2 regions of the Paenisporosarcina sp. genome follow, and region 2 is predicted to be linked to the other one. Evidence: riboswitches for the same ligand, from Rfam matches in the RefSeq annotation. Region 2 holds a riboswitch; the other holds the start of a gene.
The links. Region 2 has a riboswitch for cobalamin ahead of AC3EA5_RS12095 (ABC transporter substrate-binding protein). Riboswitches for the same ligand answer to the same signal wherever they lie in the genome.
Positions count from the first base shown of each region.

Region 1: linked by a shared signal. The riboswitch ahead of AC3EA5_RS11605 (ribonucleoside-diphosphate reductase subunit alpha) and the one ahead of AC3EA5_RS12095 (ABC transporter substrate-binding protein) in region 2 are both predicted to bind cobalamin.

Region 1 is NZ_JBYNRN010000033.1:19,583-35,658, forward strand. Features, by position in the region: gene AC3EA5_RS11540 (DinB family protein) at 1-165, shown strand, start outside; gene AC3EA5_RS11545 (response regulator) at 326-964, opposite strand; gene AC3EA5_RS11550 (sensor histidine kinase) at 961-1,995, opposite strand; gene liaF (cell wall-active antibiotics response protein LiaF) at 1,992-2,696, opposite strand; gene AC3EA5_RS11560 (PspA/IM30 family protein) at 2,773-3,432, opposite strand; gene AC3EA5_RS11565 (lmo0954 family membrane protein) at 3,445-3,795, opposite strand; gene AC3EA5_RS11570 (thiolase family protein) at 3,991-5,160, shown strand; gene AC3EA5_RS11575 (3-hydroxyacyl-CoA dehydrogenase) at 5,157-5,927, shown strand; gene AC3EA5_RS11580 (acyl-CoA dehydrogenase family protein) at 5,940-7,088, shown strand; gene AC3EA5_RS11585 (DUF4139 domain-containing protein) at 7,787-9,067, shown strand; gene AC3EA5_RS11590 (metallophosphoesterase) at 9,072-10,172, shown strand; gene AC3EA5_RS11595 (DedA family protein) at 10,236-10,847, shown strand; gene AC3EA5_RS11600 (undecaprenyl-diphosphate phosphatase) at 10,857-11,684, shown strand; cobalamin riboswitch at 11,884-12,061, shown strand; gene AC3EA5_RS11605 (ribonucleoside-diphosphate reductase subunit alpha) at 12,325-14,538, shown strand; gene AC3EA5_RS11610 (ribonucleotide-diphosphate reductase subunit beta) at 14,553-15,593, shown strand; gene AC3EA5_RS11615 (VOC family protein) at 15,692-16,076, shown strand, end outside.
Region 2 is NZ_JBYNRN010000033.1:131,903-147,978, reverse strand. Features, by position in the region: gene AC3EA5_RS12120 (3-hydroxybutyryl-CoA dehydrogenase) at 1-170, opposite strand, end outside; gene AC3EA5_RS12115 (acetyl-CoA C-acetyltransferase) at 204-1,397, opposite strand; gene AC3EA5_RS12110 ((Fe-S)-binding protein) at 1,649-3,802, opposite strand; gene AC3EA5_RS12105 (adenosylcobinamide amidohydrolase) at 4,399-5,853, opposite strand; gene AC3EA5_RS12100 (FecCD family ABC transporter permease) at 5,855-6,850, opposite strand; gene AC3EA5_RS12095 (ABC transporter substrate-binding protein) at 6,843-7,814, opposite strand; cobalamin riboswitch at 7,957-8,145, opposite strand; gene argS (arginine--tRNA ligase) at 8,599-10,266, opposite strand; gene AC3EA5_RS12085 (YwiB family protein) at 10,263-10,685, opposite strand; gene AC3EA5_RS12080 (diguanylate cyclase) at 10,866-11,954, shown strand; gene speB (agmatinase) at 12,241-13,113, opposite strand; gene speE (spermidine synthase) at 13,117-13,950, opposite strand; gene AC3EA5_RS12065 (transglycosylase domain-containing protein) at 14,219-16,076, shown strand, end outside.

The sequences.
Region 1 (16,076 bases), 110 kb from region 2:
AAAGCTGTGTTAGAAGGAAAGTTGAATCAATCGTTACCTGAACCTATGAAGATTGGAAATTTACACGAGATGGCAACAGTTGCAGCACTTATGCAATTTGCAGTCTGGCATGAAGGTATTCACTCGGGTATCATTTCGGCCATGAGTAAACATAACGTCTATTAAAAAACGGTCTCAACTCCAAGATTACTTGGGATTGAGACCGTTTTGACGAGTAAAATGCTAAAGTTGACGAGTAAATACTAAAAAGTGACGAGATAAGTACCAAAGTTGACGGGTAAACCGTCAAAAGTGACGAGTAAACGCAGCACACCACAAGAACCAGTTAACTCTTCGGAACAATCCCTTGTTGAAAAGCATACACAACAGCTTGTGTACGATCCTGTACATCGAGCTTAGAAAGAATATTGCTGACGTGTGTTTTAACCGTTTTAATCGCGATAAATAACTCATCCGCAATTTCTTGATTGCTGCGACCTTTTGCAATTAATAGCAGAATTTCATTTTCACGCTCTGTTAATTCTTCATGTAGGGGACGTTCATTGCCCGTTCTCATCCGTTTCATCATTTTGTTGGTGACTTCGGGTTCCAATACTGCTTGACCATTCATGGTTTCTCTTACTGCGTCTGCAATTTGTTTGGCTTTGGACGTTTTCATGACATAGCTAACAGCGCCCGCTTCAAGAGCAGGGTATACTTTGTCATCATCAAGAAAGCTTGTGACAATCATGATTTTCGCTTCCGGCCAATGCTGAATAATTGCTTTCGTCGCTTCTGCACCGTTCATAATAGGCATGACCATATCCATTAACACCACATCAGGTCTTAAAGATAAAACGACATCAACTGCTTCTTGACCGTTCGTCGCTTCACCAACCACTTCCATATCTGCTTGTGCTTGTAAGTAAGCAGAAACACCAATTCGCACCATTTCATGATCATCTACTAATACGATTCGTATCACTTTACTTCACCCTCTTTTTCAACAGGTACTTTCACTTCAATAATCGTTCCTTGAGATGGAACGGAAACGACCTTACTGGATCCACCCATTTCAATGGCTCTCTCCTCAATATGTTGAAGACCATATGAACCTGCTTTGCCATCTTCATTCCTGAATCCTACCCCATTATCTTGAACGCGGAAAATAGCTAAACCGTCTCTTTCGACGAATAAGATTTCCACTTCTGTTGCATTTGCATGACGCAGTGTATTGGAGAGTGTTTCCTGTGCAATTCGGAATAAATGATCTTCCGCACCTTTTGATAAAGCAATATCTTCTAAACGAAATTGAATCGAGAAATGGACTTTTTGTTGCAGTTCAATGAGTAACTCTTCTAGCCCTTGTGCCAAAGATTTGTTATGTAAAGCAGCTGGTCGCAAATGAAGCAACAGTGCTCTCATTTCTAATTGGGCTTGTTGAACCATCTTTTCAGCTTGCATCAAAGGTTTAGAAACTTCAGTTTCATCTTCCTGCTGCTCAGTCATGGCAGAAAGTAACATAGAAGCCGCAAACAATTGTTGTGAGACTGAATCATGCAATTCTCTAGCTAAGCGTTGTCTTTCTTGTATAACGCGTTCTTGAATGCGCTTATCTTCACCTTCCGCACGTTCATCAGTAAGCCTTTGTAGACTGCGTTTTTGTGTAGAAATTAATTGAAACACGTCACTCATTGTTTTATTCAATTTAGCATGCACATTCGGTAAATTGCCTTTACTTAATTGTTTCTCGGATTCGATTGAATGACGTAAATATCGCTCAACAATCCGTTCCTTTTTACTAATCTGTAAAGTTGTCGATGTGGAAATAAAGAAGCTGATGCCGATAATCCCCACCAAAATCCAGACGCCGAACGGTAAATTATCATCTTGTATCTTCCAAAGAAGATCCCACTTTTCAACTGTCGGCCATCCCCAAAGTGAAAACAGTAAGGCAAACACGCCAGCTGAAAGTAGAAAGGAAACCGTGAATACGCGACTAATCCATCCGTTCATTTACGAATCACCTCAACATCTCCAAGCCAAGTCGATACGGAAATTAACAGTTCCGCAGTTGAAGCAGTTTGCGTTTCGTCATACCCATTTTTACATGTGATGGATTGATTCCATAATCGCTTTTTTTGACCGCCAAACAATCGAGCATCCCCAAGTAATGTTGAGTAATGAATGCGAACAGGGACTTCGTATGGAACGACAATTCTAATTTTTCCAATGCCATGTCGAACAGAAATTAGGGAGACATCTTTTGGTAATACGGTTTGAGTTACGTCAATTGTAAGGTGCCCGTAGATGCCTTGAACATGAACATCTTTCCATTCATATGCTTGGAAGGGAGTACTTTGAACAGAGAATAATTTATTTTGAATGATGGCATTAGACGATTCTAGCTCATCACCAAGAAAAGGTTCAATAACTTGATGTGTTTCGTCACCTTTCCACAAACGGACTAAAATATAAACAATTGCTGAAGCAATTAATAAGCGTAAACTCCACATGGAAAGAATGGAGATACCTAAACAAAAAATCCCGCCCCAAAACATGAGACGACTTCGTTTTCTAAGGCTGAAGTAAATTAACCCGATCCCAAAAAGAACGAATAATACGCTGCCGTTATGGAAAAACATCGCTTCCACAAAAACAACTAGGAACGCCGCAAGTAACCAAAAAGTTATGCGATCCGTTGAAATTTTTTGCATCCTTATTCCTCCTTTTTCGAATCAGGTAATGATAAAGAAAAGGAGAAGACGAGTGCCTTCTCCGTCTAAGCTAAGTTTACACAATTTCTTGTTTGGCGTGTTCATTTTTTTGAGCGTCATCCGTCAGTTGTTCTAAACGACGTTCCATCGTAGAAACTTCATGATCTTTTTCGATTTTATTGCCAAGTCGGTTAATGAAATGCTCCATATCATCAAAGGTGATCAAGCGCTTTTCGGCATGCTTAGAAGATTCAGGTTGTAAGACACGGTCCATTTGATGGTGAGCACGTGTGACATTTTCTTTGCCCATTAACTGTAGCTGACGAACTTTCATGTCCTTCACTTTGTGTTTCATTTCTTCGTATTTTCGTTCCAATCCAAACAACTCTTCAATCGTGCGGGTAATACTCGTTTGTAAAGTATTCGCCCGGTTTTCATAAGCTTGAACTTCTTGCTCTGCAAATGCGATTAATTCTTGTTGATTTGTTTGACGAGCTAGTTCAGCTTGTTTGGTGCGTTTTTCAAGCATACTTTGAGCTTCTTGGAGTTCTTTCTCCAATTGAAGCTTTAATTGCGCTTGGCGTTCAATCCATTTGCCCGTTTGAGCGGTTTGTTTTTCCGCTTCCCGAATATATTGATTTAACATGGCGATTGGGTTTTGTTGTTCTTTCTTATCGAATACGTTGTGCAAGTCTGCTTCGAATGCGTATTTGAATCGTTTCCATAATGTTGTCATGTGTAGTTCCTCCTATTTGGTAAGTTCATCCCATTGTTTTTCAAAGTTTGTAAATGGGTCAGCTGAGTAAGGTGTGCTTGTTAAAGTCATTGGCTGTTGTTTCCATTCGCGAATGACGTACCATAATGCCAAAATGGCTAAAATTCCGAAGAAACCAGGTACATTTGCTACTGCGGTTAATAAACCTACAATCCCAACTGCAATCCAGAAAAACTTAGATAGCTTTGATTCTCCTTTTAAATAAAAGTGCATACCTGCAAAGACAAGTAATGCTGATAATGCAAGACCTAGTAAGGAGCCTAGACTAGCAAGTGTGATAATCCCCGCGATTGTTCCGAGTACAATTAATCCAAATTTTTTCATGTGTTTGTTTCCCCTTTCAATTTGTACCCTTATCGTACCAACGCTAGCGTTTTTACCAAACGGGCTTGGAATGCATTTTCATCTAAGACTTGAGGTGTAGTTCCTTCTAAGATAGTGGTAGAAAGTCTTCCAATTTTTCGGTAGAATGATAGTGAGTGAATATTCATTCAATTTTGAAATTAAAGAGGTGTTCCGATGAGAGAAGTCGTGATTATAGAAGGTGTTCGATCAGCAGTTGCAAGAAGAAAGGGGAGCCTTTCGCATACGAGAGCGGACGATTTAGCAGCAATGGTTTTAGATAAGCTTGTTCATAAAGCCGGCGTCGATAAAAGCCTTGTGGAAGACGTTATATTAGGGTGTGTATCCCAAGTGAGTGAACAAGGTGGAAATATCGCACGAACCGCTGCACTTATTGCAGGGTTCCCTTCTTACGTTCCTGGCGTCACGATTGATCGTCAGTGTGGGTCGAGTCAACAGGCCGTCCACTTTGCAGCCCAAGCAATTGCTTCAGGTGATATGGAGATAGTCATTGCGGGGGGAGTAGAGAGTATGACACGCGTGCCTATGTTTTCAAACATGGGTGATTATAAGCCAAGTCCAAAACTGACGAAGTCTTATGAAATTATTAATCAAGGATTATCAGCTGAACGTATAGCGGAGAAGTGGAATTTATCGCGCGAAGAGTTAGATGCCTTTTCTGTGCAAAGTCATGAACGCGCACAAAAAGCTATTCAGTCAGGACATTTTGAAAAAGAAATCGTCTCACTTGAAGTTGAGCAAGAAGATGGGTCGTTAAAGACTTTCTCTGTCGATGAAGGTCCTCGACCAGGAACGACAATGGAAGTACTTGCAGGACTGAAAACTGTTTTTGATCCTAATGGGCGAATTACAGCAGGGAATGCGAGTCAGATGAGTGATGGAGCTTCTGCTGTACTTTTAATGTCTCGTGAAAAAGCGGATGAGCTAGGATTGAAGCCCCGTGCACGAATCGTTGCACGTTCGGTAATCGGTTCAGATCCAACCTTAATGTTAACTGGTCCAATTGCTGCTACTCAAAAAGTTTTAGCAAAAGCCAATATGACGATTGAAGACATGGATTCTTATGAGGTAAATGAAGCATTCGCACCTGTACCACTTGCGTGGTTAAAAGAAATCGGTGCTGACCCAGAAAAACTTAATCCAAATGGTGGGGCCATTGCTCTTGGTCATCCCCTTGGTGCAACTGGAACAAAGCTGCTCGTTTCTTTATTAAACGAATTAGATCGCACGAACGGTCGTTACGGATTGCTTTCAATATGTGAAGGAATGGGCATGGCCAATGCAACAATCATTGAAAGGTTAACTGACGCGGAGGGTAATGAATGAAGATACAAGATATGATTTCAATAGTAACTGGCGGTGCTTCTGGTTTAGGTGAAGCAACGACGCGTCATTTAGTTGCAAATGGTGGGAAAGTCGCTATTTTTGATTTGAATGAAGAACGTGGGCTTGCTTTAGTTAATGAATTAGGAGAAGAAAACGTCGTTTATTTACAAACAAATGTCACGGATGCGGAACAAGTTGTAAAAAATGTTGAAGTAGTTGTCAAACATTTTGGGGCCATACATTCTTTGGTGAATTGTGCAGGGATTGCGACACCTGGGAAAGTCATTTCTCAAAAAGGACCAATGGATTTAAGTCGCTTTGAACAAATCATTCAAGTGAACCTGATTGGCACATTTAATGTTTTACGAGTTGCTGCGCATGCGATGCAACAAAATTCACCAAATGAAGAAGGTGAACGTGGCGTTATAATAAACACTGCTTCGGTTGCAGCGTTTGAAGGACAGATTGGTCAAGCGGCATATAGTGCTTCAAAAGCAGGTGTGGTGGGGATGACATTACCAATTGCACGTGAGTTTGCACGAGATGGAATTCGCGTTATGTCTATCGCGCCTGGACTCGTTGAAACGCCTTTATTTGCAGGATTACCAGAAGAAGCAAAAGAATCGTTAGCACGAACAGTTCCCTTTCCAAATCGACTGGGCAAACCAAGCGAGTATGCTCAGTTAGTTGAAAGCATATTAACAAATCCTTTATTAAACGGAGAAGTGATTCGACTAGACGGTGCCATTCGCATGCAACCGAAATGAGGAGGAAGTTAAATGGGTAAATATCGATTTGAAACCGATGAGCATGTGATGTTTCGTAAATCTCTTCGCAAATTTATGGAGAAAGAAGCCATTCCTCATTTCGAGCAATGGGAAGAGGATCGTTTAATTCCAAAGACGTTTTGGCGTAAATTAGGTGAAATGGGTTACCTATGTCCTCAAGTCGACGAAGCCTATGGTGGATTAGAAGTTGATTTTCGCTATGCGGTTATTATTGGGGAGGAAATGGAACGTGTTGGCGCGAGTCTGACAGGTGTTGGACTGCATAACGATATTGTTGTCCCTTATATAGAAGCGTATGGTTCAGATGAACAGAAATCACGCTGGCTACCTGGATGTGTCACGGGTGAGCATATAACGGCAATTGCGATGACTGAACCTGGAGCGGGATCTGATTTAGCTGCAATTCAAACGACTGCTGTACGTGATGGAGATTCCTATATCGTGAACGGATCAAAGACGTTTATTACAAATGGCATCAACGCTGATTTGGTTGTTGTAGCGGTGAAGACGGATACGAAAATCGAACCAAGGCATCGCGGAATCAGTCTACTGGTGATTGAAGAAGGAATACCAGGATTTACGCGAGGTCGCAAGTTAAATAAAGTAGGCATGCACGCACAAGATACGGCTGAACTGTATTTTGAGGATTGTCGAGTACCTGTTGAAAATCTTCTTGGCGAAGAGGGGCAAGGCTTTTCGTATTTAATGGAGAAACTTCAACAAGAGCGACTAATGGTTGCGATTTCAGCACAAATCGCTTCAGAAGATATGGTGGAAATGACGCTTGACTATGTCAAGTCGCGTAAAGCATTTGGCAAGCCTATTGGTTCATTCCAAAATACACAATTCAAGTTGGTTGAAATGGCGACTGAGATCGAACTTGGCCATTCATTCTTGGAGTCATTAATCGAAGATCATATGGCTGGAAAAGATATCGTATCGAAAGTGTCCATGGCGAAATATTGGCTAACGGAGACCGCGAAGAAAATTTCGGGCGAATGCCTGCAACTTCATGGCGGTTATGGATATATGGAAGAATACAAAATCGCGAGGAGATATCGTGATATTCCAGTTGCCTCGATTTATGCAGGCAGCAACGAAATCATGAAAGTCATTGTCGCAAAGAAAATGGGATTATAAAAAGGTGGCTGCTTCTACATGGAGCGGCTATTTTTGATTGTAAGGATGGGGAGTTTCAATTAGTTAACTTGCCTGTGAGACATGTTTGATTGATAAATGTGCCAGTTTGATTGATAAATCTTCAGTTTGATTGATAAATCATCTAATTTGATTGATAAATGAATTCTTCGTACTTGCTGTCCGTGTTGCTGAAGCAGTCTCACGAAGTTAGCTTCACTGTGAGAACATGTTGGACCGATAAATCACTGTCTTTTGTCAAAAGTTGTTTTATAAGACGAGGAGACTCTTTGTTGAAACGATTCTCTTTCAAACAGAAGCGAAGCGAAAACCAAACCATTCAATGGTTTTTTTGTAAGAGAGAACCATTTGTTTCAGTAGGTTAACTTGCCTGTGAGACGAGTTTAATTGATAAATGTGGCATTTTGATTGATAAATCGCTAATTTGATTGGTAAATCTCTATTTTGATTGATAAATGTTCTAATCTGATTGATAAATGAATTCTTCGGTTTAACTACACGCTTTTTCAGAGTATTTTTACTAAGTAAACTTCACTAAGAGACCAGTTAACCATTAAACCTCTAAAATTAGCCGATACTACACACGGACACAACCAATCACACCACGTATTGCCATGAGCTTTAGCGCATATCATGGTATACTTTCCAAAAACGCTGAGGAGGAACGACCATTGCCAACGATGATGCCTGGAAGTTTAACAAAAGACTTATCACTTACGGTCTATAATGATGGATTTGCCATGGTCAAAGAGGTTCGAATGATTCCACCTTTGACTGATGATCAGTTGGTTTATTATCTCGATGTCCCACAGCAAATTGAAACAAATTCACTTCAAGTAAAAGGATTATTGGTCGCGGAACTAAACTATGAATTTGATTTGGTTGATAAGTTTAAGTTATTAGAAAAATATATCGGAAAAGAAATTAAGCTCGTCAATAAAAAAACGGGTGAAGAAAAATCCTATTTACTCATTAGCGCTCAAAATGGACTGATTTTGGAAGATCTCTTAACACATGAAATTATTATCGATGCGGAAGGAGAACTTCGGTTACCTGAGTTGCCGGATGGTCTTATCCTTAAGCCCACACTCGTTTGGCGCATAAGAGAAAAAACGGCGGAAGATACACGCGTTACTTATTTAACAGGTGGTCTAAGCTGGGACGTCGATTACGTGGCACAAATTCGTGAACATGATTTTGATTTAACAGCTTGGGTCACGTTAACCAACAATTCCGGCATGACGTATACAGATGCGACGTTAAAACTGATGGCTGGTACGGTTAATCGCGCGGATGAATATCGTCGTGATCAAATGAGGTTTGCTGTAACGGAACAGATGACCATGCAAGCCGAACATCAAGCGTTCGCAGATTTTCATTTATATACCATTCCGGAAAAAGTAACGGTGAAGGATCGCCAACAAAAACAAGTTGAATTGTTTACAGCGCCACAAATTGAGTCGAAAATCATTTATGAAGTCAATTCTTATCAATTACATCCAACGATTTACTTTACATTTTTGAATAAAGAAGAAAATGGTCTTGGCGTGCCACTTCCGCAAGGTCGATTCAAATTATATAAAGAGAATCCAATAGATGGATCTACGGAATTTATAGGAGAAGATACGATTTCACATACCGCTGTAAATGAATTGGTGCGGATTCAATCGGGTGAAGCTTTTGATATTACGGTTGAAAGCGACATTGTGGATGAATACAAAAATGGCGTATATGTTTTTGAAGAAGTCGAATACGAGGTGCGCAACCAAAAAGAGGAAGCGATAGATCTACTGATTAATCACAGTACAAGTTATGGAATTTATAAAGTCGTGAAATCTACACATGAATGGGTACGAAAAAACGGAGACATTCAGCTGACGGTGCCAGTTGATGCAAAATCAGAAGAAAAGGTGGCATTTACGATTCGATATGATCGATCTCGTGATGTTAAGGTGCTGTAAACGTATGAAACGCATAAGTATTGGTACTTCAATCGTTATAATTTATGGACTCATCGTGTTTTATTTTGGTTTATCTACATTTAATTGGTTGCAAACATGGGGTGTGTCCATTCATCCGCTCCTTTTTGCAGTCATTTGGGTTGGGATTTCATTCGGCTATATGATTGGTCGAGTGAGTCATTCACTTAAAGTGTTTACAATACTCGGTTCCTATTGGTTTATTGTGATGCAATACGGGTTGATTCTTTTCCCACTTGCCACAATTATGTATGTATTTAGTCCGTCTGAACAAACATTATTTATGGTTGGAAATGTCGTGGCTGCGATTTTCTTACTGATATTCGTCGCTGGCTCTTACTATGCATTTTCACCTGTTGTACGTCATCAAACAATCCAACTAACAAAGTCGGCTACTGATTTAAATGATATAAAACTGATTATGGCTTCTGATTTTCATTTAGGTATATTGTCCAACAAAAAGCATTTACAGCGTTTCGTGAATTTGGCTAATAAAGAAAAACCGGACCTCGTCTTATTAGCTGGAGACTTAGTAGATGATGATCCCATTTGGTTTGTGAAAGATGGCATGTCGAGTGTGATGAGACAGCTCAAATCGACATATGGTATTTATGGGGTAGTTGGAAATCATGAATACTATGGACGCAAGATTCCTTTATTAGTCGAAGAAATGAAAGACGCTGGCGTGCAGATGCTATTAGATGAAACCATTTGTGTGGAAGATGCGTTCTATGTAACAGGAAGAGAAGATGTAACCAATCGAAAGCGAAAATCGTTGGAGGAGTTATCGCCTGAGAATGCGAGGTATCCTTGGTTCGTTATGGACCATACACCACTGAATTTGAAGATACCTTCTGAGTTGGGTGTAGACGTTCATGTCTCCGGTCACACTCATCTAGGGCAAATGTGGCCAAATCATTTATTTACCCGTCGTTTGTTTGAATTGGATTATGGGTATATACATAAAGGTTTGATGCATGCTTTTGTTTCTTCAGGTTTCGGATTTTGGGGGCCGCCTGTTCGTTTAGGTTCTCGGTCAGAGATTTGGTCTATTACCGTTAAATTTGCTCCTAAAGAAACGGTATGAAAAGCGACATAAACTTGTTACGATAAGTAAGAAGAAAAACTAGGTAGTAGTTGGAGGCTCGACATGGAAAACTGGATTACGGATATCATGAGCCAGTACGGCTATATTGGCATATTTTTATTGATCATGTTAGAAAATATATTCCCACCCATTCCTTCAGAGGTCATTTTGACATTTGGTGGCTATATGACCACCCAGTCAGCGATGACGCCACTTGGTGTGATTTTAGTTTCAACAGCTGGATCTGTCGCAGGGGCAATTATTCTTTACTGGATTGGTTTGCAATTGGACGTTAAAAGGCTTGAGAAAATTGTGGATCGTTGGGGTAAAGTCTTACGTTTAACGAAAGCAGATATACATAAGGCTGATTCATGGTTTGACAAGTATGGAATTTGGACAGTGTTATTTTGCCGACTGATCCCATTAATTCGAAGCTTGATTTCGATACCTGCAGGGATGTCCAATATGAAGTTTGGTTTATTTTTGTTGTTCACAACGGTTGGTACACTGATTTGGAACACGATTTTAGTTTCAGTTGGAGCAGCGGTAGGGGATAACTGGGAGTCCATTGTAGGCGTTATGGATGTGTATTCAAATATTGTGTATGTACTGATTGTGATCGTTGGATTGGCAGTCATTTGGTGGTATATGCAATTTAGAAAAAGAAGAGCATAAGGAGATATTATGGAATTATTAGAATTACTAAAAGCGTTAATATTAGGTTTTGTTGAAGGAATGACCGAGTTTGCACCCGTATCTTCTACAGGACATTTAATTATTGTGGATGATATGTGGTTGCAAACGTCTGAATTCCTAGGGAAATATTCAGCGAATACATTCAAAATTGTGATTCAACTTGGATCGATTATGGCTGTAGTTGTTGTCTTTTGGAAGCGTTTATTCAGTTTAGTTGGTCTTTATAAAATGAAAGATGTAGCACCAGGTTCACAATTAAAGCTTACTCACGTTTTAGTAGGGTTGATTCCTGCAGGTGTGTTTGGGTTATTATTTGAAGATTTTATTGATGAACATTTATTTTCAGTAGAAACAGTACTAGTTGGCTTAGTTATTGGTGCCATTTTAATGATTTTTGCGGATAAGTATGGACCAAAAGATCCTAAAACAAAAACATTAGATCAGATAACATATAAACAAGCTTTTTCTGTTGGACTTGTTCAATGTCTATCGTTATGGCCAGGCTTTTCACGTTCTGGTGCCACGATTTCTGGTGGTGTCTTGTTCGGATTAAGTCATAGAACAGCCGCTGACTTCACGTTCATTATGGCAGTTCCGATCATGTTTGGCGCAAGCTTCGTATCCTTATTTAAAAACTGGGAGCATGTTAATCCAGATGACTTATCTTTTTACATTGTTGGATTCATTAGTGCTTTTGTGTTCGCACTCATTTCAATTAAGTTCTTCTTGAAGCTAATCGAGCGTGTGAAATTAACTCCATTCGCGATTTATCGTTTGGTGTTAGCAGCTATCCTATTTATCATTATTATCATGTAAAAAAAGACGACCGAAATGGTCGTCTTTTACTGTAGAAAATAGAATGGCAGTTTATATAACACCATAAAAATTTGCCTCCTTAGGGAGATCGTACGTATTTTCTAACTGAATTAAATACCGTTCCGGTTAATTGATAAATTGCCTATTTACGAAATAAACACAATATGTTAGATTTAATTCACAAACACACACAATATATAGTATGCAAACGAAAAAAGGTACCATGTATGGTTTAAAAGGGAATTCGGTCAATGCCGAAGCTGTCCCCGCAACTGTAAGTGCGGACAAATGTTACACAACCACTGTGAAAATTCACGGGAAGGGTAACAGGAGGAAGATGCACGAGCCAGGAGACCTGCCTTTTTTCGGATAAGCAACACTTTCTTCGGGGGTTGAGGAGTGGAAGCGAGCCTGGTTATAAGGCAGATTCCATTACCTTATTCAACCTTTTTTGACTCAATTCCATTTACTTAATTTTGAGCGATAGCTCAGCCGAAGAGGCTGAGCTATCGCTTTTTTAATACTGATTTCCGGATTTCAGTTTAATAAAAGACACAGCTTACACCATTTTGAATCAAGCTGCGTTTACTACTATTGTGTTTAAGGGTTTAGTGAGAGGAGTTTGGTTCTTTTGCAAAAAATATTTTCGGTAAAAGAAAAGGTATTCGAACAGTTACATGAGGAGTATGGATTTGAAAAATTACTTCCACTTGAGCGTGCACATGCGAAATGGGAAAAAAAGAACCCCACGGGAACAGATGGAGAGTGGGCAAAGGCAATGGTTCTCGAAGCCCTTAGTTTAATGGATGAAGTAGAGCCGTTTTGGACATTTGTTGCTTCGCGAATATATTTGCACCACACATATGAAGTGATTGGTAAAATGCGAAATTTAGATATGCAGAACGTCTACAACCAATTCTATGAGCACGTCAATCTTTTAACACACAAGGGTTTATATGATGAAAGATTATTACAGGCATATTCGAATAAAGAGATTGTTGAACTGGGCATTTGTCTTAATGCAGAAAGGGATAAGCTCTTTACATACATCGGTTTGAAAACGTTAATGGACCGATATGTAGCAAGAAATTTTGATCATTCACCTGCGGAACTACCTCAAGAACGGTGGATGATCATTGCAATGACTTTAATGCGTACCGAGAAAAAGGACCGGGTTGGAAAGGTAAAGGAAGCTTACTGGGCAATGAGTAACTTATATATGACTGTTGCAACACCTACACTTTCAAATGCAGGAAAACCACATGGACAACTATCCAGTTGTTTTATTGACACAGTGGATGATAGCCTTCAAGGAATTTACGATTCCAATACAGATGTGGCGACTCTTTCAAAATTTGGAGGGGGAATCGGGATTTATATGGGGAAGGTAAGAAGCAGGGGCTCATCCATTCGTGGATTTATCGGGGCATCAAGTGGTGTATTACCATGGATTAAGCAACTTAATAATACAGCGGTAAGTGTCGATCAGCTAGGTCAACGCCAAGGAGCAATGGCTGTATATTTAGATATTTGGCATAAAGACATCCTGCCGTTTCTGGATTTGAAATTGAACAATGGGGACGAGCGGATGCGAGCACATGATATTTTCACAGGCGTTTGTTTACCGGATATTTTTATGGAAAAAGTAGAAGCTCGAGAAGATTGGGTTTTATTTGACCCGCATGAAATTCGAACGCTTAAAGGGTATTCTCTTGAAGATTATTTTGATGAAACAAAAGGGGCGGGAACATTTAGAAAGAAATATGAAGAATGTGTAAGGGATACAAGACTTTCTCGTGAAGTCGTTCCTGCAATCGACTTGATGAAGCGAATAATGAAAAGCCAACTTGAAACAGGCGTGCCGTTTATGTTTTACAGAGATGAAGTGAATCGAAGTAATACAAACAAACATCAAGGAATGATTTACAGCAGTAACTTATGTACAGAAATTATGCAAAATATGAGTGCCACAGTATTTGAATCCATTTCGATTGAAGATGACGTGATTGTAACGAGAAAAAAACCTGGAGATTTTGTGGTGTGTAATTTGTCATCTATTAATCTAGGTAAGGCTGTCCCAGACAATGTGTTAGAAAGATTAATCGAAATCCAAGTTCGTATGCTCGATAATGTCATTGATTTAAACATGATACCTGTACCTCAAGCAGAGCGAACAAATGCCCGTTATCGTGGAATAGGGTTAGGGACATTCGGCTGGCATCATTTACTAGCACTTAACAGTATTCGTTGGGAGTCGGAAGAAGCAGTTAAGTTAGCAGATGTCCTTTATGAAGAAATTGCTTATTTAACCATTCAAGCTTCCATGAAATTGGCACAAGAAAAAGGATCTTATCCCTTATTTGAAGGATCTGATTTTCATACGGGTGCCTATTTTGAAAATAGAGGGTACACGACGAGTAAATGGCGAGATTTGCGCTTCGAAGTAGCAATGAACGGTATGAGGAATGGTTATTTAATGGCTGTTGCACCTAACTCAACGACGTCTATCCTAGCCGGTAGCACAGCTAGCATTGATCCTGTCTTTCAAAAAAGTTATTCGGAAGAAAAAAAGGATTACAAAATTCCGGTGACAGTTCCTGATTTGAATAAAGAAACAACTTGGTTTTATAAATCAGCTTATTTTATAGATCAACATTGGACGTTAAAACAAAATGCGGCGAGACAAAGACATTTTGACCAGGGAATTTCTTTAAATTTCTATGTGCAAAATTCCATCAAAGCAAAAGAATTACTCGATTTACATATGGACGCATGGAAAAGTGGATTGAAAACGACATACTATGTTCGGTCCACGTCAATTGAATTACTCGAATGTGAATCTTGTTCAAGCTAAGGAGGGCAAAAGTAATGACAACTATTATAAAGCGAAAGCTGATGGATATTGAAGCACCCAATCGGTCGACAGGTATCGTGAATGGATCCTCCTCTAATGTATTAAACTGGGATGATGTTCGTTTCAATTGGGCATACCCAAAGTACAAGCGCATGTTGGGGAATTTCTGGACCCCTTTTGAAATCAATATGGGAAACGATGTAAAACAATTTTCACTACTAAAGACTGAGGAAAGAGAAGCGTTTTTGAAAATAATAGGCTTACTCGCTCTACTCGATAGCATACAAACAGATTTTGCAGGTAAAGTGGCGAATTATTTAACGGATTCTAGCTTAAATGCGTTGATGATTATTTTAGCTCAACAAGAAGTGATTCATAATCATTCATATTCCTATGTATTGTCTAGTCTTGTGGCGAAAGCTGAGCAAGATCGTGTATTCGACTTTTGGCGTACGGAGCCAGTTTTACAGAAGCGGAATGATTTCGTTATGAAGGGGTATGAAGAATTCACCAATCAACCGGATGTCGATTCTTTATTAACAGCAATTGTTTATGACGTTGTTCTTGAAGGACTGTTCTTTTACTCAGGGTTTGCCTTCTTCTATCATTTGGCGCGTCACCAGAAGATGGTGGGCACAAGTACGATGATTAATTACATTAATCGTGATGAGCAAATTCACGTTGATTTATTTGTGAAAATCTATTTGGAATTATTAGAGGAATATCCAGAAATGAATACTTTGGAGAGAAAGAAAGATGTAGAAAGAATATTTAAAGAAGCAGCTGAACTTGAAATCGAATGGGCTCGAGAAGTCATTGGGGATCAAATCGATGGACTTGATGTGGAGGACGTAGAATCCTATATTTACTTTTACGCAAATGTACGTTGTGCACAACTAGAGAGTGAACGTCCTTTTCCTGCATATCGAAAAAATCCATTGAAATGGATTAAAGCATACGAGGAAGTTGATTTAGGAAAGACAGATTTCTTCGAACAGAAATCGAGGCAATACGTAAAAATAAATGTGCAGGATAATGGCTTTGACGACTTATAAAATTGCATCAAAATTTCAAATATTAGAAGGCTTTTCAAAACAAGTTATCGAATCATATATACGTATGATTTAATAATTGACGAAAGGGATGTTCTTCAATGAAACCAATTACGCCTTATTTAACGTTTTACGGAAATGCTAAGGAAGCCGTGACTTACTATGAACGTATTTTTGATTTGAAAAATGAAGGCATGATGAAGTATAGTGATGGGGATTTTCCAACGCCTCCTGAAGCAAATGACTTAATATTGCATTGTCATTTATCGAACGGAAGCTTCAATCTAATGCTAGCTGATTCTCATACTCCAGGTGACGCAGGGTCTACCAATGTAGCTCTAATGATTGAGTGTGAAACGGAAGAGGAAATAAAACGGTTGTATGACGAATTACTCTCTGATGGAAGTGCAACGATGGAGCTTCAAGATACATTTTGGGGAGCAAAATACGCAAAAGTAATGGACAAGTATGGGTATACGTGGGATT
Region 2 (16,076 bases):
CCTTTTTCAACGCTGCGTGATAAGTTCTTCGTAATGATGCCAAGTCCACGTTCGAAAAATTCATCTTTCATATCGTTAAGCTTTACGTCGAAACCAGCTTGCGCACAAACTTGCGCAATACCAGAACCCATTTGTCCCGCTCCGATTACTAATACTTTTTGGATGTTCATATGTTAGCCTCCTTCAATTTTAAAAGACAGTTCTTACGCTTTTGGTACTTCGATCATAATGGCATCACCTTGACCGCCACCTGAACAAATAGCTGCAATACCAATTCCGCCACCACGGCGTTTTAATTCATAAGCCAATGTTAAAATGATGCGGGCACCACTCGCTCCGATTGGATGTCCTAATGCCACTGCTCCACCATTTACATTCACTTTTGTGTGATCTAAATTCGCTATTTTTGAAGAAGCGAGTGCAACTGCTGCGAATGCTTCATTGATTTCAAATAAATCGATTTCTTCAAGTGTTTTACCTGTTTTTTCAAGAAGTTTATTAATCACAAGTCCTGGTGTTTGAGGGAAATGTTTTGGCTCGATTGCGACTTCAGCATGAGCTACCACGTAAGCAAGTGGTGTTTTCCCTTCAGCTTTTGCACGCTCGTCACTCATTAAGACAAGTGCTGCTGCTCCATCATTAACCCCAGGTGCATTCCCTGCAGTGATCGAACCGTCTTTACTAAATGCTGAACGTAATTTCGATAAAGTTTCTAACGACGTATCGCGTCGTGGTGCTTCATCTGTATCAATTGAGATTGGATCCCCTTTACGTTGTGGAATGACTACTGGTGTAATTTCTTCCGCTAAGATTCCGCTATCCATTGCTTTAAATGCTAATTCATGACTGCGAACTGCCCATTCATCCTGCATTTCACGAGTTAAGGTAAATTCATCAGCCGTTGAGTTTCCGTATGTGCCCATATGCACTCGCTCTGGTGTAAACGCACATGATAATCCGTCATAAATCATGCCATCGATCATTTGAGCATCACCCATGCGTAAACCAAATCGACCTTTAGGTAAATAGTAAGGCGCATTTGACATCGATTCCATACCACCAGCAACGATGATTTCTTCATCACCAAGTCTGATTAATTGGTCACCTAGACTAACTGCACGCATGCCTGATGCACAAACTTTATTAATTGTTTCGGTTTTAACACTCCATGGTATACCTGCTTTAGTTGCAGCTTGACGGGAAGGAATTTGCCCTTGACCTGCTTGTAAAACTGTACCCATGATGACTTCATCAACTGATTCAGGAGCAATTCCTGCTTTATTCAAAGCTTCTTTAATGGCTACTCCACCAAGATCACTAGCTGAAAGAGTAGAAAGTGCGCCACCCATTTTCCCAAAAGCTGTACGTGCGCCATCTAAAATAACTGTTTTTGTCATAATTGTTGCCTCCCTATATGAATGGTTGTATACGCTTACAGTTTTTCAAATAAAAATATTCTGATTTTTTACGTTATGGGAAATTGGTTATATGATAACCTCTCTCCCCGGTTATTAATGATTCTTTATCTAATAATATTCACTGACCGAACGCTCGCTCGACAAGTAGACAAACGAAAAGGGAGTGCAAGACTCCCTCTTCAGTTGACTTTATTGTATCTAATTTTTACACATTTATCAATCTACTCTGTTTATTGAAGGATTGGTGTTTCTTCTGTTTCTTCAACAGGTGGTAGGTAATCGCCTAGTACTGAGCGTTCTAGTAATTCTGCGATATCGTAGGTGCCTACTGTTTCTTCCACTTCTTTTGCTTTCGTTCCGTCAGAAAGCATAGTTAAGCAGTATGGGCAACCTGATGAAATCATCGTTGGGTTTACTGCAAGTGCTTGTTCAGTGCGGGCTACGTTGACACGATTTCCTGTATGTTCTTCCATCCACATTAAACCTCCACCAGCTCCACAGCACATTCCTGTTTCGCGGTTACGGTCCATTTCCACAAGTTTCACTCCTGGAATAGCACGTAGGATTTCACGTGGCGGATCATAGACGTCATTGTAACGGCCTAAGTAACATGAATCATGGAATGTAATGGTCTCATCGATTGCATGTTGTGGTTTTAAGCGACCTTCTTGTACTAGGTCAAACAGCATTTCAGTGTGGTGAAGAACTTCTCCGCTCCAACCGAAATCTGGGTATTCATTTTTGAAAATGTTATAAGCATGCGGGTCGATTGTGACAATCTTCGTTACGCCAGCTTTTTCAAATTCAGAAATATTACTTGTTGCAAGTTCTTGGAATAAAAATTCATTTCCTAGACGACGAGGTGTGTCACCAGAGTTCTTTTCTTTATTTCCAAGAATAGCGAACTTCACGCCTGCTTCGTTCATTAAGCGCGCAAAGGAAAGAGCGATTTTTTGTGAACGGCTATCGAAAGCACCCATTGAACCAACCCAGAATAAGTATTCGAATTCTTCATCAGCTTTGGATAATTCTTTAACTGTTGGGATATTGATTTCTGGACGTGCATCTCTCCAGTTTTCTTTCTCTTTACGGTTAAGCCCCCAAGGATTCCCTTGACGTTCGATGTTTGTCATAGCACGTTGAGCATCTGGATTCATGCGACCTTCAGTCATCACTAGGTAACGACGTAAGTCGATAATGTGAGAAACGTGTTCAATCATAACTGGACATTGGTCTTCACAGTTACGACATGTCGTACAAGCCCAAAGCTCCTCTTCCGTGATAACGTCACCGATTAAAGCCGGGTTATAAATATCTTCAATAACTGCACCTTCAACTCGCGCAGCGACTGCTAATTGGTTACCTTGTGTATTCGCGAAAGCCATTGCTGGAACCCATGGCTTTTGTTGTGTCATAACGGCACCTGTGTTCGTTAAGTGATTACGAAGTTTTGTAATTAAGTCCATTGGAGACAGCATTTTACCCGTTCCAGTTGCTGGACACATATTCGTACAACGACCACATTCTACGCAGGCATATAAATCGATCATTTGCTTTTGGTTTAAATCTTGAATTTTACCAACACCGAATGATGGCATTTCATCTTCGCCTGCTTCTTCATCTTCTTCTTCCTCAAAGTTAATCGGACGAAGTTTACCGACGTTGTCTGTACGGTTGAAGTATGTGTTGACAGGACCCGTTATTAAATGGAAATGTTTCGATTGTGGTACATAAACTAAGAAAGTTAAAAGGAATAGTAAATGAGCCCACCACATAATGTAGAAAATTGTAATAGCAGCAACGTCTGGTAAGAATCCAAAGATTGTAGCTACTACTGATGCGACTGGCTCCGCCCATGTTGCTGCGTGGTCATGCCAAATCATGCCCATCCCATTTCCGATTAAAACAGAAACCATTAATCCACCAATGAAAATCAATACTAAGCCTGATTTCCAACCACGTTTTAAACGAACAAGCTTTTCAATATAGCGACGGTAGAATGCCCAAACAACAGCCACTAAAATCATCAAAGTCACAAGTTCTTGGAAGAATGTGAATGCTGGATATAAAGGTCCTAGAGGTAAATGAGATCCAGGCTTTAATCCCTTCCAAATAAAATCGATGGCACTAGCTTGAACAAGAAGGAATCCGTAGAAGAACATGACGTGTATAATTCCACTTTTCTTATCCTTCAATAATTTCTTTTGGCCAAATACATTGACCATGATTTTACGAATACGTTCTTTTACATTGTCATCAAATTCAACTTTTTGTCCGAGTTTGATGTAGCTGTAGCGCGTTTTCAATAAATACGTGAATAACCCAAGTGCGTAAGCGGTTACAACGATAAATAAAATCCAGTTTGCAATTAAAAGGTAATTCATTGTATTCTCCCCTCTCGTTAAAAAAAATCAAAAATGCTATTAATCTGATAACAACAGTTTAGTAGATAGTCTTTGTTATGTCGATGCTTATCTTCAGTTTAAAACTGAATGAGCATTCAGTCAACAGAAATGTGAAGATTCTTAAACTTTGAGATTGTTAAACAAATTTAGGTGTCAGATTTCCATTGCGGTGGACGCTTTCCGCGGGCACGACCTCAGCCGCTTCCCTCGCGTGGCTCAGTCCAGGGTCTTCAGTTCGTGCTGATTCCGCTGGAGTCGCCACCTACATTCCAATCAACAAAATCATATGCAAATCTTTTGAATTCACACATAAGACTTCAATGAAGATTTTTTAGTAGAAGTCCTTACATATCAATACCTGATTCATGAGAACAAGCTAAGATATAAAATTAGTAGAGTAATTCCAATCCTTTTTTCAGCAGTTCTCACTTAGACTTATAGAACACCGCTATTCTTACTTCGAAGCTAACATGGTTGTGCTACAGAGAAAGATATTTTTCACCACCTATATTCCAATCAGCCATATAAGAAAATTAATACCTACAATCAGTAAAACAAAAAAACCAATCGCATTTTCACGATTGGGTTTTGTTGATTGCTTTTATGGTGCATTCGAAGATGCCGCGGCCGATTAGTTTTCCTAACTCTGTTACTGGGCCTGCATAGGGAATGTCGGCTCCGATTTGTGTGGCAGCTACCAGTAGACTGTCGGTCGGCGTCCCTGTTGCAAGTGTTCCACTGTAGGGATCTAACACATGCATATGTTGGAGAGCTTTCGTTTTTGCTTCTGTTGCTGTAATCATCGCTTGGATAAAAGCTTCTTCTGAGAGTTTTCCGTTAATGATAATCCAGGTGTTGATTGTTCCCACCGGTGTTTGTCGTGTGTATTCGTATGATTTTGAGACATCTATCGCGTTGCCAATTCCTGCAGTTACAGCTATTGTGATTTGTCCAAAGTCACCATAATAATCGGAAATTACCACTTTTTCTGGTTGAATGGCTGTCATCATTCCGACGGTGTCGGTGGCTGACAATCCTTGCCTTTGTAGGTACTGTGTCATTTCTTCCATACTATTTTCATGCTCATAGGTAAGCGGGACGTGTCGATTAACAAAGTTACGATACCAACCGGAACCTGCATTGACTACTGCGGAAGATACTGTTTTTAGTGGATTTTCCGTTTGTAGAATCACAAATTCTGATGTGATGCGGAAGTGTGTTTGATTAACCAAAGGCATGGTTTTCGTACTTTCGATACTTGGCAAAAGTGTGATTTGCGGTTTAGGTAGTTCTGGATGTGGATGGCTGACGACTCGCGCTTTGTAGACGTCCATGATTTGTTCTTCTTTTAATACGGCATGTGGTTCACCTATGTGTTGAATCGTTCCGCGGTCCATCATCAATAATCTGTCGCAATATAGAGAAGCGAGATTAATATCATGGAAAACGGAGACGACGGTTAGTCCTTTTGTTAAACAGAGCGTTTTAATGGTGTCGAGTAATTGCTTTTGGTGCGCGATGTCCAAATGGTTCGTCGGTTCGTCTAGTAATAAAATCGGTGCTTTTTGAGCGAGTGCTTGTGCGACAAAGACGCGTTGTTGTTCCCCGCCAGATAACTCATCGAGGTAGGTGTTTTCGTATTGAGTGATATCCGTCAGCTGCATGGCTTCGACGACAGCCGATTCATCTTCCGCTGACCAGGATGAAAACAATCCAGATTGATGAGGATAGCGACCAAGTGAAACCGTTTCTCGAACGGTATAGGTAAATGCATGTGCATGTAATTGTGGCAAAACGGCCATTTGCTTTGCGAGTTGCTTCGATTGGAAGGAAGTGAGCGGTTTCCCATCAATTTGAACGCTTCCAGTTAATGAAGGGAGAATGCCGCTAATGACTTTTAGTAAAGTCGATTTCCCACTCCCATTTGGTCCAAGAATTCCAAGCATTTCTCCTCTTGCGACTGAGAATGAAACATTCTTAACAACGGGTGCGCCTTGATAACCGCCAGATATTTGGTCGACCTGTAACAAATTACGCACCTCCCGTTCGTCGTTGTTTGAAGAAAATAAAGGCAAACACTGGTGCGCCTAGAAATGCTGTGATGACTCCAATTGGAAGTTCTGTTGGTGCAATGATTGTGCGTGAAAGCAAATCACACAGAACTAACAATGATGCCCCGTTTAAAAATGATAATGGGAGTAATTGACGATGGTCTGCACCTGAAACAAGTCGAATCATATGTGGGACTACTAATCCGATGAAGCCAATTGTTCCTGATACTGCGACTGCTGCTCCCGTTAAAATCGAGCCACCAGCTAAGATCATCATTTTACGATTTTTGACGTTGACTCCTAGATGTTTCGCACGTTCTTCACCGAAGATTAATGCATTTAACTCTCTTCTGTTTAGCCAAAGTAATAGCGTTCCTATAACGATAAATGGCAACGCCATATTCACGTAATCCCACCCACGCATTGAAACACTGCCTAAAATCCAGCCAATGATTTGTCTAAGTTCTTCGCCAGTTAAGGCAATCATTAACGAAATGATAGACCCTAAGAATGAACTAAAAATGATTCCGGTTAAAATGATCGTTTCCATTTTCATGGAGCGGTCGACAAGCTTCGCAAACCCAATGACCGCTAACATGGTAATAAAAGCACCTGCCATGCTGAAAACGGGAAGTGTAAAGATGCCCAAGAACGGAATGGATATGCCAAAAAACAAAGTGATTACTGCGCCAACTGATGCACCGGATGACACACCTAATGTGTACGGATCCGCTAGTGGATTTTTAAGCAAACCTTGGAACGCCGCACCCGCAATTGCGAGTGAAGCTCCTACTAACCCGGCTAAAACAACACGCGGCATACGAATGTTCCAAAGTATATTAGATAATGCAGGGTCCGCTTGTCGATTCCAGAGAGTTGATACTGGAATCGACACGGTTCCGATGGTCACACCAGCAATCACAGCCGCGATCAATACGCAGATGGAAACTGCATAAGCGATTCCGGTTTTATTCATTAAAAGCCTCAGGATACACATTCTTCGCTACTAGCTCTAAGCCTTCTGCAAGGCGGGGTCCCATGCGTCCTGTCAAATCCGCATCCATGTCATGAACTGCTTTGTTTTTCACAGCCGTTACATCTGAGAAGCCATTTCGGTTTAACACAAGATTTACCGCGTCAGGTGTGTAATTTCCATAAGTTGTGAGAATGACATCTGGGTTTCGTTTGACAATTTCTTCTGGATCAATTTTAATCCAACCGTCTAGATCAGCTACTAGATTTTCTGCATTAATCATGCCTAACATTTCGTTCATGATTGTGTTTCCAGCTGGTGTGTAAATTTCAGGTTCTGGTGACACTTCCACGAGCACTTTCTTTTTCGTATCGACATCAGCTACTTTGTCTTGTACTTCTTTTATTTTCGCTTTCATGTCTTCTACGATTTTCGTCGCTTCTTCTGACTTGCCTGTTGCTTCACCAATTTCGTGAATGGTTTCGTATGTTGCGTCAAACGTTTCTGCGTTTGTCACTGTGTACACTTGAACACCAGCGTCACGAAGTTGTTGTAACCCTGCATCCCATGTTCCTAATGCTGATTCATGTGCAAGTACTAAGTCTGGATTTAATGAGATGATTTTTTCTACGTTAAATTCCATCCCGCCGATTTTCTCTTTTGAAGCGGCTTCTTCTGGGTAGTTGTCATAATCTGATACGCCCACAATTTCTTCACTTAAGCCTAAAGCGTACAAGATTTCTGTATTGCTTGGAATCATGGATACGATTGCTTTAGGTGCTTCTTCAAGTGTAACTTCATTTCCAGTCACGTCAGTGAGTGTCATTGGGTAAGAAGCGGCTTTTTCTTCTTGAACAGACGTGTTATCCGTTGTGTTTTCTTTCGGTTGAGCGTCATTTTGTCCACATGCGGTTAATAAAGATAGAGCCATTAATGATGTTAGTGCTAATTGCCAAAACTTTTTCATTGTGGTTTCCTCCTAGATGTTTGTGGTTTTTGAAAAACAAAAAATCCTCCGCGCAATGTCGGAGGATGGGAGGTTGAATTAAAGCAAGCACGCTTATGCGTAACTGCTGTCGATTCACACCATTCCTATCCTCGTAGGGTTGCTGAGTGTTAGCACGTAGGCAGGTCTCCTGGCTTGTGGTCAATGGATTGTGCGTCTTCCCAAAGTCGTTCGACTTCAGTGACTTGATGCACGTTCCTCACACATACAGTGGCGGGACCGCGTCGGATTTAAACCGACTTCCCTTTTAACTCTGCGATTTAAGCAGAGCACCTTCGTGTTAAAGCTATGTAATTCATTTTTCATTATACATGATTTGTTGAGCGTGTCGAGAGGGATTTTTTAAGCGGCATGGAGAGTGCAATTAAGATTGGTCTTAGTTATTTTGAGTGGTGGTTTTTTACAGAGTAGTCTTTCACGTTCACTCGGGACCCTTTGACAGAATCGATCAAGCTTTCACTTTCAAGTGAGAGTCTTTCACTTTCATATGAAGACCTTTCACTATATTTCGCTTTCCACGCGCGAAAACCCAGGAGTTTCCAACACCAAAGGCTGCTTTAGCAGCCCTAATTAGCTCTTTTACGCTTCGCTTCTGAGAAGAACTTCTTACTCAGCCTTAGTAACTTGCTCCGTCAATGCGAGATTATGCTATTTCATGCGAAGACCTTTAACTCATATTCATTTACATAATTTTTTCATTAAAAATAGCCACCCCGCTTTTAACGGAATGGCTAAGTTATTTCATTTACATTTTCTCAGGTGCGCTAACGCCAATCAGACGAAGTGCATTGGCAATTGTTGTGCGAACTGCTGTAATAAGTGCGATACGTGCACGTGTCATGTCTTCATTTGAAGGATCCAACACTTTTTCTGCGTTATAGAAGCTATGGAATGTAGCCGCTACTTCTTGAATGTAATTAGCCACGCGGTGTGGTGAGCGATTTTTTGCGGCGTCGGCTACGACTTGTGGGAAGTCTCCTACTTTCTTCAGTACATCAATTTCTTTTTCAGCTTGCAATAAATTCAAGTTCTCAGTCGAAGCTGTAAAGCCTTGTTCCTCAGCTTGTCGTAAAATTGAACTAATACGAGCATGAGCATATTGTGCATAGTAAACCGGGTTTTCGTTCGATTGAGAAACAGCTAGATCTAAGTCGAAGTCCATATGTGAATCGCCAGAACGCATGGCGAAGAAATAACGCACTGCATCTAAGCCGACTTCTTCCACTAATTCACGCATCGTTACCGCTTTACCTGTACGTTTACTCATTTTCATTTTTTCGCCATCTTTATATAGTTGAACCATTTGAATAATCATGACTTCTAACGTTTCTCGGTCATAACCTAACGCTTGGATTGCAGCTTTCATACGTGGGATGTAACCATGGTGGTCAGCTCCCCAAATGTTGATTAACTGATCATAACCACGAGAAATTTTGTCTTCATGATAGGCGATATCTGGCGTTAAATACGTAAAGGATCCGTCGTTTTTAATTAATACACGATCTTTGTCGTCGCCAAATGTTGTAGAACGGAACCAAGTTGCTCCCTCTTCATCAAACACATGTCCATTGGCTTTTAATTTATCTAAAGCAACTTCGATTTTGCCGCCGTCATACAACGACGTTTCTGAATACCAGCTGTCGAAGTTGACACGGAAATCAGCTAAATCTTGTTGCAACTTCGCTAATTCGATTTTCAGTCCATGTGCACGTAAGAAATCGAAACGTTCTTTTTCTGATTTTGCTAATAAAGCATCTCCTTGTTCAGCTACGAGTGCGCTTGCGATATCAATAATATCTTGACCACGGTATCCGTCTTCCGGCATTTCCATGTCTTTTCCTAACGCTTCGTTGTAGCGAACTTCTAGAGATAACGCTAAGTTATTGATTTGATTCCCAGCATCATTGATGTAGTATTCACGAGATACTTGATAGCCTGCGAAGTCTAAGACATTACATAATGAATCACCAACAGATGCTCCACGTGCATGCCCAAGGTGAAGGTCACCAGTTGGATTAGCCGAAACAAACTCGACTTGAATTTTTTCGTTAGCTCCAGCTTGTGATCGTCCGAAATTAGATCCTTGCTCAATAACCGCTTTGATGACATCTGCTAAATAATCTTTACGTAGCGAGATATTTATAAATCCTGGACCTGCGATTTCAATTTTTTCAATTGGTGTATTTGTTGTATCTAGATTTTCTAAAATAGCTTCTGCGATTGCACGTGGTGGCATTTTTGCAATCTTTGTTAACTGCATCGCAATATTTGTCGCGTAATCACCATTGGTTTTGTCTCTCGGTGTTTCCAAATGGATAGCGGGAACACTTTCTGTTTCTGCTAATTTTGCTTTTATCACTGCTTGTTGAATAGCCGTTTTCACAACTTGTTGTACTTGTTCTACTGCGTTCATGGCGATACCTCCGTGTAATTAAATTCGAGGGTGTATTCGCCAACTGGCTGCCCACCAACGATTAGTTCGTACTGAACCAGGAAGTGTCCCTGGTCGTCATTTAATTCAAACGTCATTTGACGTGTTTTGGTTTTCACGATTAATGTGCCAAATTCACTTTCATAATTCCCTGTTTGATCTGCCCCAATTAAAAATGGCAATCGCATATTAACGGCGCCGCTCCTAAAAATAAGACCTTGACTCGACCCCATTTTAACAGTCGTTTTTATGACTTGTTGGTCCTGAATTTCTTCGTATTTTAAATAAGAATGTTCACCTTTTTCGATGAAGGTTCCAGAAGACCATAATTCATATATTTCCGGCTCTTCATTTGGCTGCTGAATGGTCGTCTTTAATTTCACTTTTACTTGTTTACTCATGACGTTTCCACCAGCTCCTTTTTATTGATAACCTTTTTATTATAAGCGATTTTAGCTCTTTATATCAATTAAACAATATATTTGTTCATTTCCTTCCTTTTAAATACTCACTTTACTTGTAATGGATCGAATTAGGTATGATATACTAAATCTACCATACATACCCGGAGGAAAAAGGTCATGCTTCTTGAACTAATTGTCAACTTTTGTATTTTATTTTCATTTGCCGTTTTATCTTATTGGCCTTTTCAAGATCAAGTTCGATTTAGAATGCCGTTCCCTAATTCACATCCCTACATGATTGGGATTATGGCTGGCATAACTGGGTTTATTTTAATGGAATCTTCCATTCAAATAACTGATACGATGATTGTTGATTCTAGGCATGTCATCATTGTTATTGCCGGTTTATTTGGTGGACCGATTGCTCCGATTATAAGTGGACTTATCATTGGTTTATCACGCATGCTTATGTATGATGTGACACCGATTTCCATTGTGGCTGGAGTCAATGCTATTACACTGGGGTTGGTTATTGGCGGATTCAGTTTTAAATTTCCAATGAACTTTAAAAATGCTAAGTACTTCTTTTTTTACGCAACTATTCAGACAAGCATATTAATTGGCGCTCTTCTTTACCTCAATAACGCGAATTATATTCATATCTTGTATTTTATTTTATTTTCTACTTTCTCCTTTTTTATCTTAATGATTATTTTGGATGAGCTGAAAAATCACTTTGATCAAATCCGTAGAATTGAATTATTATCTGAAACTGATTATTTAACCGGACTCTACAATAACCGGAAATTCCATCAAATAACGAAAGCATGTATAACACAGGAACAAAAACCTTTTTCACTCATATCCATTGATATTGATCACTTTAAAAAGGTAAATGATTTATACGGGCATCCTGTTGGGGATGAAATCGTGAAAGAATTAGCTAAGCGTCTAAAAAACTTAGTTTCCCCAAAGGAAGGCATAGTTGCACGAAATGGTGGCGAACAATTTGCAGTCTTGCTTCCAAATGCACCACCTGCAATGGGCATTCATATGGCTGAAAAGATTCGATCGATGGTTGCTCGTGCAGATTTCCCTGTTTCGGGGGATAATGAAATCGGCATAACGGTATCTGTAGGTGTCAGTTCTTATCCAGACAACGGATCCACTCTACAAGAGTTGTATGGAGCTGCAGATAGCGCTATGTATGAAGCCAAAGCCATTGGCCGTAATCGAGTTTTTCATTATACAAATAAAAAAGCGTGAAGCTCTCTTTATGGAGAAAGCTTCACGCTTTTTTTGTTTACTAGGAGCTGCTTATTGCACATGTGGAAACTCAAATGACAGGGTATGAATTTGAGCTTTTTCTTTTTAATGGTTTTGGATCTATTTTTACTAGATTAGCCTTCAAAATTACTAGATTAGCTGTCCAAATTACTAGATTAACCATTAGATTTACTAGATTAGATAAATAATTTACTAGATTCACGTAAAGCTACTGAGTACAAAAAGACCTTGAAACTTTAAAAAGTTTCAAGGTCTTCTTTATGATTTATTTTACCCAACCAAGTAGCATTTCACGGATGAGTTTACTTGCAGTGTTAGCTGTTTGTTCTGATGAATCGTAAATTGGCGCTACTTCAACTAAGTCGAAGCCGACTACGTTTACTTCAGAACCTGCAATTGCATGAATCGACGCTAATAATTCACGTGATGTTATGCCGCCGCAATCCACTGTACCTGTTCCAGGTGCGTGTGCAGGGTCAAGAACATCAATATCAATTGTCACATAGACTGGACGTCCAGCAAGTGTTGGCAATATTTCTTTTAATGGCTCTAACACTTCAAATTTTGAAATGTGCATGCCATTCTCTTTCGCCCACACGAACTCTTCTTTCATTCCAGAACGAATTCCGAATGAATAGACGTTTTTCGGTCCGATATGATGTGCAATTTTGCGAATTGGCGTTGAATGGGAAAGAGCTTCCCCTTCATACGATTCACGTAAATCTGTATGTGCATCCATGTGAATGATTGCTAGGTCCGGATATTTTGCAGCAACTGCTTTCATTACCGGCCATGAAACTAAATGTTCGCCACCCATACCAACTGGCACTTTTCCGTCAGCTAATAATTTTGTTACGAACGTTTCAATTTCATCTAAGCTTTTTTGAGGGTTACCGAATGGTAATGGAATATCGCCAGCATCAAAATATTTTACTTCTTCTAAATCACGGTCTAAATATGGGCTGTATTCTTCCAAACCAATGGACACTTCGCGAATACGCTGTGGGCCGAACCTAGAACCTGGGCGGTAACTAACTGTCCAGTCCATAGGCATTCCATAAATAACTGCTTGTGATTCATCATAATTTGGATGACTTTTAATAAACACATTGCCTGAATAGGCTTCATCAAATCTCATTCTTTATTCCCCCGCCAAGTCTTTTACGAACTTAGGTAGAACGAATGCAGCTTTGTGCAATTCTTTCGTGTAATACTTCGTGTCGATGTCGTGGAAACGAGCATCTTCCACTTCTAATGGATCATATTTTTTAGAACCTACAGTGAAACACCATAAACCTGATGGATACGTAGGAATGTTTGCCGTATATAGACGAGTGATTGGGAAAATTTCCTTCACATCTTTTTGAACTTGCTTGATTAAGTCAGGAGTAAACCAAGGATTGTCCGATTGAGCGACAAAAATCCCGTCTTCTTTTAATGCTTTTGAAATTCCTGCATAGAAGCCTTTTGTGAATAAATTCACTGCCGGTCCAACAGGTTCAGTTGAGTCAACCATAATAACGTCATACTTGTTTTCTGATTCAGCAATATGCATAAAACCATCGCCAACTTGAACATCTACACGAGGGTTATCTAGTTCAGATGCAATCGTTGGTAAATACTTCTTCGAGAACTCAATCACTTTGCCATCGATGTCAACAAGTGTCGCTTTTTTAACTTGTGGATGTTTCATAATTTCACGAATTACCCCACCATCACCACCGCCAACTACTAATACGTTTTCAGGGTTTGGATGTGTGAATAGAGGCACGTGTGCCACCATTTCATGGTAAACAAATTCATCTTTTTCAGAAGTCATTACCATGCCGTCTAGGAATAACATGTTGCCCCATTCAGCCGTTTCCGCCATTTCGAGCAATTGGAAATCCGTTTGCTCCGTATGCAAGGTACGGTTCACCTTCATCGTAATGCCAAAATTCTCGGTTTGTTTTTCTGTAAACCAAAATCCAGCCATAATTGCATTCTCCTTTACTTACGAGGTTAGTGGATCCGTTCCCGGCATGTAGCGAAAAGTGAACGCGGTCTGCCGAAAAACAAATACAGGAAAAGTATAGATGTTTTCAGCAAAAGTGCAACTATTATTTCCTTTTTCGATCATATTTTTCGAAAATCCATCTATTTTATTCGCCAATATCTGCTATTTGTTTCACACTTAAACCCGTTTAATATGAACCATTTGTTCACATACTAGCAAAAAGCTACAGTGAACGGAGCGATAACAAATGCGGCGGATCCAATATCAAAAAAAAATGCGGAGACACCAAAAAGTCCGCAGTATTATATGGGCCTCAATCGTCGTTGTGAGCGCAATTTGTACGGTCTTTTTAGTACTTCGTATTTATGCTCAAATACAAGGTCCGCCTTCACTTGCGGTATCTAAAGCGACTGTGTTTTTAGATCGTAACGGTCATTCAATCGGTGATCGATTTTCAGAACAACGACGGTACTGGGTGTCCCTTGATGAAATGTCACCTTATATCAAATCGGCGATTATTGCTACGGAAGACCAAGAGTTTTATGAACATAACGGGTTTGACTATACACGAATCGCCTCGGCTTTATTAAAAGATGTAAAAGCGATGCGGAAAGTCGAAGGTGCTAGTACCATCACTCAACAGTATGCCCGAAATTTATATTTGACTCATGACAAAACCTGGACTCGAAAAGCACGTGAAGCGTTGTATGCTTATCGAATGGAGGTTTTTTACGACAAAGAGGAGTTGCTTGAAGGGTATTTAAACACCGTCTATTTTGGTCATGGCATGTACGGTGTGGAAGCCGCTAGTAGATTTTATTTTGGAATACCAAGCAAGGATGTCACACTCGCACAAGCCGCTCTTCTCATTTCAATACCAAAAGGACCGAGCTCATTTTCTCCATTAGTAAATGAAGAAAAGGCTTATGGTCGACAAGCATTGGTTCTTTCATTGATGAAATCACAAGGAATTATAAATGAGGAACAACAAAAACGTGCGAAAGAAGAACCGATTGTTTTGAAGAATAAAGAATGGATCGCAACGAAAAGTGTCGCCCCGTTCTTTTTAGATGCAGCATGGCAAGAAGCAGAAAAACTATTGAAAAAAGAAGGTCGAGCTATCGCTGAAGGCGGATGGACAATTGAAACTACTTTGAATCAACATCATCAACAATCAGCGGAAGAAGCGGTCGCTGCGTGGATGCCAGCGAATGGATTAGAAGTCGGATTTGTTAGTATGGAACCGAATACAGGAGATGTAACTGCTCTCATCGGTGGCCGCAATTATACAACCAGTCCCTATAATCGCGTCACACAAGCGAAACGACAGCCTGGATCGACGATAAAGCCAATTCTATATGCTGCAGCCTTAGAAGAAGGCTTCTCTCCCCTAACATTTATGGAAAGCGAGAAAACCATTTTCACCTATGACGATGGTCGATCGCAGTATGAACCGAAAAATGTAAATGGTGAATTTGCAGAACATCCGATTTCATTAGCACAAGCTTTAGCCATTTCGGATAATATTTACGCAGTGAAAACGTTAGAAAAAATAGGCTATAAACCTTTCGAGCAAATGATGAAACGTTTTGGTGTCGATGCTACTATTCAGCACACGCCTTCGATGGCTCTTGGTACAGCCGAAGTAACGTTGAAAGATTTAACAGGCGCTTATAACCAACTAGCAAGTGGCGGATTGAAAAAACCACCACGAACGATTCTATCAATCAAAGACAGTGATGGAAAAACCATTTTCGAAGCAGAGCCTCAAGAACGTAAAGATGAAGAACAAATCATGAAAGCAGATGATGCGTTCATCTTGACTCATTTAATGACGGGCATGTTCGATCCAGTTTTTAATGATTATGCTCCGGCCACTGGCTTATCGATTCGTGGAAAACAAACGCGTCCATATGCCGCTAAGTCAGGAACAACGATCTCAGACCAAGTCATCATCGGGTATTCTCCTACTTTAACGGCTGGTGTTTGGAATGGATACGATCAAGCTACTGAGTTAAAACTTGCCGAGGATCATCAAGCTACCAAAAATATATGGATTGATTTCATGGAAAAAGCACACCAAGGGATAAATCCCGAACCTTTCC